Regions from separate parts of the Knoellia sp. AC549 genome, predicted to be linked through region 2. Evidence: predicted binding sites of a transcription regulator. Region 2 holds the regulator's gene; the other holds the start of a gene.
The links. Region 2 encodes LexA, which represses DNA repair genes until DNA is damaged. Its sites were predicted from a motif close to TCGAACANNTGTTCGA; they were not measured.

Region 1: a site for LexA is predicted at 2,081-2,096, ahead of ACZZ98_RS12840 (HNH endonuclease signature motif containing protein). Genes of this name have one in related genera too.

The regions. Positions count from the first base shown of each region.
Region 1 covers NZ_OZ409890.1:2,627,061-2,630,472, forward strand. The annotation lists gene ligD (non-homologous end-joining DNA ligase) at 1-145, opposite strand, end outside; gene ACZZ98_RS12840 (HNH endonuclease signature motif containing protein) at 322-2,067, opposite strand; gene ACZZ98_RS12845 (PadR family transcriptional regulator) at 2,289-2,555, shown strand; gene ACZZ98_RS12850 (ABC-F family ATP-binding cassette domain-containing protein) at 3,288-3,412, shown strand, end outside.
Region 2 covers NZ_OZ409890.1:3,203,557-3,206,968, reverse strand. The annotation lists gene ACZZ98_RS15625 (VOC family protein) at 1-448, opposite strand, end outside; gene ACZZ98_RS15620 (LysM peptidoglycan-binding domain-containing protein) at 682-1,089, opposite strand; gene lexA (transcriptional repressor LexA) at 1,285-2,031, shown strand; gene ACZZ98_RS15610 (Sir2 family NAD-dependent protein deacetylase) at 2,042-2,917, opposite strand; gene ACZZ98_RS15605 (LysR family transcriptional regulator) at 3,258-3,412, shown strand, end outside.

The sequences.
Region 1 (3,412 bases), 580 kb from region 2:
CGACCGCGATGTAGTAGTTGGCGAGGTCGAGCTTGGTCTCGCCGCGGTCGGAGAAGTAGACCCGCTCAGGACTCGACAGCTTCACCTCGTGACCGGCGACGTCGAGGATCACCGGTTCGCCGAACTCACCCTTGCGAGAAGCCATGCACGACACCGTATGCCGTCCGCCCACCTCACGCGGTCAGAGCAGACTGGGTAGTCCGGTGAGTGCGACAAGGCGCGGCATCAGGACGACACCTGTGTGGACCAGCACGTGGGTTGTGGGCACAGGCTCGCCACCGTGGATGCGGCCGGGAGCGCTCAGCCCTGTCCAGCATGACTTCAGAAGGGGATGGTTTCTGGTGGTCGGGGCGGGAAGTCGACGAGGTAGCGCCCCCAACCGGGAGTGCGGTCATAGTCGATGCCTGGTGGTGGTCCGCCGTAGGTGTTGCCGTCGATGTCGAACGAGACCGGGTACGCGCGGGGGTGTCGTGGGATGTCGTGGCTGTCGAGGAGCTCGGCCAGCTCTTCTTCGAAGGTGGTGGGGATGTCGGCGGGGTCGATTGGGGCGGGCGTCGAGGTGGTGGGGTCGCGGTGGGTGCGGCCGGCGGTGACGAGGTGGAGGTGGTCCACGGGCCAGGTCGTGGTGGCCAGGCCGGTGGGGTCGGTCCAGGTGGCGGTGGCGTCAGGGTGCAGGCGCACGGTCCAGCCGTCGCGCTGCTTGATGCGGTGGTGACGTCGACACAACGCCATGAGGTTGGTCGGGGTGGTGGGGCCGGTCGGCCAGGGTCGGACGTGGTCGAGGTCGCACTGGCGTGCGGGGGTGGCGCAGCCGGGGAAGCGGCAGGACCCGTCGCGCAGCCGGATGAGTCGGGCCATGGGGTCGGGCACGCGGTAGGAGTCGGCGATGAGGTCGTCAGGCGGTGCATTGCTCGCGGGTGGTGCGTCTCCGCGTTCGTGGGCCTTCTCGCGAGCGCGTTCTCGTGCGCGTTCCCGGCTCTGGTGCGCGCGGCGGGCGCTGTCCTGGCCGCGGGCGAACGCCTTCGGGATGTCACCGGCCACCAGCGCGCCGGTGCCACGGTCGCAGGTGAGGTCCCGGTCCGGGTCGGAGGCGCCGGCGGCATGGAGCCAGTCCCGGCGCACGAACGTCGTCCCGGAAGCGCCCAGCCCACCGACCTCGACGAGGTCCTCACCGGAGCCGAAGCCGGAGCCGGCGGCAGTGCCAGTGCCAGTAGCGGTAGCGGTAGCGGTGGCGGTGGCGGTGGCCTGAGCCGTGTCGCTCACAGGCGCCTCGTCGTCGTCGGCGGCGCGGGTGGCGTGGACGACGACCTTGACGTCGGAGTGTTCGAGGATGAGCTCCATCATCGCGTCGGCGCGGGCGAGTTCGAGGGAGTCGGCCTGCTTGTCACGCACGAGCTGACGGGCACGTTCGGTCACCGCAGCCCACGCGGTCCGGGCCTGCTCCACCTTGAAGTCCCCCCGCCAGTGGTCCGTGCCGTGCACCCCGGTGCGCCGGGTCAGTCCGCGCCGGGCACGTTCGTCCTCAGCATGGGCGGTCACCGCGTGCGGGTCGACCTGCGCCGCCGTGCGAGCCAGCAGCCGGCGCAAGGGCCCAGTTGTCAGCTGCCCCCACACGTCCTTGACCCGGTCCACGACCTCCGCCGCGGACTCCGGGGACAGGAACTCCGTCTCCTCCGTCACGACCCGCGCCCGGTGCTCATCCAGGTCACCAGTGGCCATCGCATCGACCACCCCAGGGGTGCGGGTCAGCTGACGGACCGCATCCAGGACCCGGTTCGCCGCGACATGTACCGAACACCCCAACCGGGGCGCAGCCAGCTCCGGAGCGTCAAGACGCTGGTACCCCAACCCGTGGTGCACCTCCACCGAGGTCCCGTCCTCCTGCACGTGCGAGTCCCGCGCGGACAGGTGCGCCAACGCGATCGCCTGCCGGGCCGACGCCGCATCCTTCTCCCGCTGCGCCAGCTCGATCACGTCCAGCAGCTCCTCGGAACTCATGTCCGAAGCGGAAGCAGACAACGCGGCATACCGGCCCTCCAGGGCGGCGGTCGCAGCGGTGCTTTCCATGTCTCAATCATACTCGAACGTCCGTTCGTACAACAAGCCATCCACAGGCGAATTCGGTTCTGCCGCAGGCGAACACGTGCCGCAGCGCTCGCGTCATGGTGTGGACAATTGACATTCCTACTTAGGTAGGAACACCATCTGCTCATGGGCGGGCGAAGGGGCGTGAGGACCGGCAGAGCCAATGGCTCAAAGGTGTCCTCGACCTTGCCGTCCTGGCGGCCCTGTCACGGGAGACGTCGGCATATGGCTACACCCTCATGGCCAGCCTTGCGGCCTACGGGTTCGAGGGGATCAAGGGCGGCACGATCTACCCGCTACTGGCCCGGCTCGAGGACGACGGGTTGGTCGAGAGCAAGTGGGTGACGGGTGACTCGGGACCCGCACGCAAGTACTTCTGGCTCACCGACGCTGGCCGCGTGGAGCTCGACGCGGGCCGCAACGGCTGGCTCACCTTCTCGACGACCATGACCACGGCACTGAGGGGATGAGATGAGCACGTCCAGAGGGCACTACATCCGAGAGCTCAGCGAACAGTTGCGCAGGTCGAAGGTCACGTGGCCGCAACCGGCGAGGACCTAGTGGTTGCGTTTGGACAGCCAGTCGACTACGCGCGGGAGTGGCGCTCCCTGTCTCGGCGGCGGTGGGCCGGGCAGGTCCTGCTGTGGACACTGCCCGCGGCGGGCATAGCCAGCGGCATCACCGCGATGTTCGCTGACCGAGGGTGGGGCGAGCGTGTTCCGCTCGACGGCTCGGACGCTGTCAGCTTCGTCGTCATGTTTTGCGTGGTCGGTCTGATCCCGTGGACCGGAGGATTGTTGGAGCCGTCGCCGGGCTTCGCGTCTGGGTGAGAGCACCATCCCCTCGGCGTGGCCGGTGAGACTCGCGGTTGTCGGCGTGTTCGCCGTCACCGTCGCCATGCTCGCCTGGGCCGTCGAGAAGCTGGGCCGCATCGACCGTGCTCGTCGAGGTGCCGCGATGGCTCCTTGCCCTGGTCGCGGTGGCGGGCATTGCGGCGGGCTTCTTCACCGGCCCTTCGCCCAACAGTGCGAGCCAGCCACCTGCACCACCTTGGGCGCCGCGTCAGTCGTGGAAAACTCGGGTGCGGCGGGCCTTTGTCAACCGCTAGCCTCGTCCCCATCATGAAGAACTGACCCAGCGACCCGCACGCGCCCGAGGCCCACGGCCCGCGCGAGCACCCGAACCACTCCCGCTGGAGTCCCATGTCCCAACCCCTGACTGTCCGCGACGTCTCGCACGGCTACGAAGGCCGCACCGTCCTCGACGCCATCGACCTGACCGTGGCCCCGGGCCAGCGCGTCGGGCTCATCGGCGAGAACGGTTCGGG
Region 2 (3,412 bases):
ACCCGTCGCGCTCGGCCCGTTCGTGCGAGTCCTCGGTCTCCTCGAAGAAGGTGATCGTCAGGCCCGCCGGAGCGTCGACTCTGGAGTTGAGCGACATCCATGGGGTGAGGACCGGCTCGGCGACCACGGTTGCTCCAGCACTCTCCGCCTCGCGGGTCGCCGACTCGGCGTCGTCCACCTCGAACGCGATCCGGATCTTTGGGCTCGGCGTCCCCGCCGCCTCGACGGCGTCGATCGCGATCCTGTGCGCAGGACTGGCGATCTCGAAGGTCGCCCGGCCCGCCTCGAGGATCGCGACGCGGTCCTCCCCTCCTGAGGAGAACGCGGCGATCTCGTCCATGCCGAGGACGTCCCGATAGAACCGGACCGCCGCGTCGTAGTCCTCCGCCTCGACCACCACTCGCAGCTGCCTGACCTTCTGCACGCGTCCACCCGTCTCGTCCGTCATGACAGGTCCAAGCGCATACAGCCCCGTCTTATTGCACCGGAGCGACCTCTCGCGTCCGACCTCGACGCCACGCCTGTCGCTGGAACGCGACCAACCCGCGGCCGAGACGAGACAGCAAAGGGCGCCCCGCGCGAAGAGTGGCGGGGCGCCCTCCATGCTGAGTCGGAGAGGGGTCGAAGCTCATCCAAGGACTCAGGACCGAACCGGGGTCGAAGCGGCTCGGAGTGTGTGCGTCAGCCCTGCGGGATGACGATGGTCTGACCGACCCGGACCTGGGCCGTGGCAAGGTCGTTGGCCGCCTGCAGCTCGGCGACACCGGTCGCGACCGACACCCCGGCGAGGTGCTGTGCGGCGATCTCGGAGAGGGTCTGCCCCTGCTGCACCGTCACCGTCACGTCGGGCGCCGACGCAGCCGCTCCTCCCGTGAGGGCGACGAGTCCGACCACGAGAGCGACCAGGAGAACGAGGCTCGTCAGGGCGAGACGACCGGCGCGGGTGACCCTCAGCGCCGGCGCCGCGAACACCGGCACCGACGCGCCGGTGGGGACCGACACGAGGCGCGGTTGCGTCGAGCGACGCGGAACCGGACGCGGTGCGGCATACCCGATGGTCGTGCCGTCCAGCACTGCAACTGCACTCATGGTGTCCTCCTGGATCGGTGTCACGCTCGAAACGGTGTTCGAACGAACGCTTGTACGATTTCTAGCACGGACGTTCGAGGAGTTCAAGACACGCGTCGAACAGATGTTTGAAACACCTGCCCGAACTCCGTAGTCTGTGCTCATGTCAGAAAGCCAATCAGGCGCCACCGACAACGCCCTCTGAGGAGACGAACCATGAGCGACAAGCGCCGCCAGGACGACGCCGACGTCCACCAGCTGCCCGACCGTGACCCGGGCGACGGCACCCTGACGGTGCGGCAGCGCAAGGTTCTCGACGTCATCCGCAACTCGGTCGACCGCCGTGGCTACCCGCCGAGCATGCGTGAGATCGGCCAGGCCGTCGGCCTCACCTCCCCCAGCTCGGTGTCGCACCAGCTGCACGCCCTCGAGAAGAAGGGCTACCTGCGCCGCGACCCCAACCGGCCCCGCGCGCTCGAGGTCATCTCCCCCGACACGCCGAGCGATATCCGCGGCTACCGAGGTGGAGCGGCTCCTGACGACATCGACGCCGACCTCGACCCGACGGGATCGGGCGACACGCGGCCGGAGGCGAGCTATGTGCCCGTGCTCGGCCGCATCGCCGCCGGCGTGCCGATCATGGCCGAGGAGATGGTGGACGAGGTCTTCCCCCTGCCCAAACAGATCGTCGGCGAGGGCTCACTGTTCCTGCTCAAGGTCGTCGGTGACTCGATGGTCGACGCCGCGATCTGTGACGGTGACTGGGTCGTGGTGCGTCAGCAGCCGAATGCCGACAACGGCGACATCGTGGCGGCCATGCTCGACAACGAGGCGACGGTCAAGACGTTCAAGCGCAAGGACGGCAAGGTCTGGCTCATGCCGCACAACCCGTCCTTCGATCCCATCGACGGCGACCACGCGACGATCCTCGGCAAGGTCACGGCGGTCCTGCGTCGCATCTGAGCGGCTGGGCTCACCCCACCCGCGCGGCCAGCTCCCGCGCCAGGGCGGTCAACGTGACGCCGAGCGGCGCATCGATCCGATGCGTTGTCTCGGCGTCTCCACGCGTGGGGCCCAACGTGACGACGACGACGGGTATGCCGTGTGCCGCGGCGCGTCGCACGAACCGGTATCCACTCATCACCTTGAGCGACGACCCGAGCACGACGAGGACCGGCGCGGCCTCGGTGAGGGCGAAGCACTGCTCCACCCGTGGTTTGGGCACCGAGCCGCCGAAGAAGACCACATCGGGCTTGAGGGTGTCGTCCCCGCACAGGAGACAGCGAGGCGGGACGAAGGTCTGCACGGCCTCGTCGGCAAGGACGATGTCGCCGTCGGGCCGGATCTGGCTGCTCACCCGTGAGCCGTCGCCGACCAGTCCCAGAGCCAGAGAGGCAAACCCGGGGTTGGCGTCGTCCATGAAGGCCTGCACGAGGTCACGGTCGGTGCGTTCGCCGCAGGTGAGGCACTCGACGTCGGCAAGGCTTCCGTGGAGCTCGATCACGTCGCGCGTGCCGGCGTCCTGGTGGAGGCCGTCGACGTTCTGGGTGATGACGGTGCCGATCGCGCCGACGCGCTGGAGCTCGGCGACGGCTCGGTGCCCGGCGTTGGGCTCGGCGACGGAGAAGCGCTGCCAACCGATGAAGCTGCGGGCCCAATAACGTTGTCGCGCATCACTGGTCGCACAGAACTCCTGGTGCGACATGGGTGTCACCCGCCGCTTCCCGTCGGGCCCGCGGTAGTCGGGGATGCCACTCTCGGTCGAGATGCCGGCGCCGGTCAGGACCAACGCAGGGCCGCGGTCGCGCAGGAGCGATGCGACCTCACCCACGGACACCTCTCGACTCACCCCACCATCGTAGGTCGCCCAACGCACCGCGCTGCATCACTCGCCCGGGCAGGCGCTCTGGTGGACCAGCGCTCCCGTGACCATCCAGCGCCAGTCGGTGGCCGACCCGCCCGCGTACGCTCCGGCTCCGCACTGGCACCTCCAGTGCCACCGGCCGAGGGCGTCACAGCTGACGTCCGGGTGGTGGCTGCGGCGGGCTGTCCGCCTTCGCATCGTGGCCTTCATGCTGGAGAGGAGGGCTCGGCACCACCGCCAGATACGCCCGACCCTCGTCCGTCAGCGCATCACGCGGCGTGCAGAGGACTGGCCGATTGATAACTGACTGTTATAGGATGGATCCATGATTGATGCAGCCGGCCTCCGGGTCATGCGCGCCATCGCCGACGAAGGCAGCTTCACCGCGGCGGCGCTCTCACTCGGATACTCCCAGCCCGCCATCTCGCAGATGGTCCGTCGCCTCGAGACCCGCACCGGCACGACACTCGTCGAGCGCAT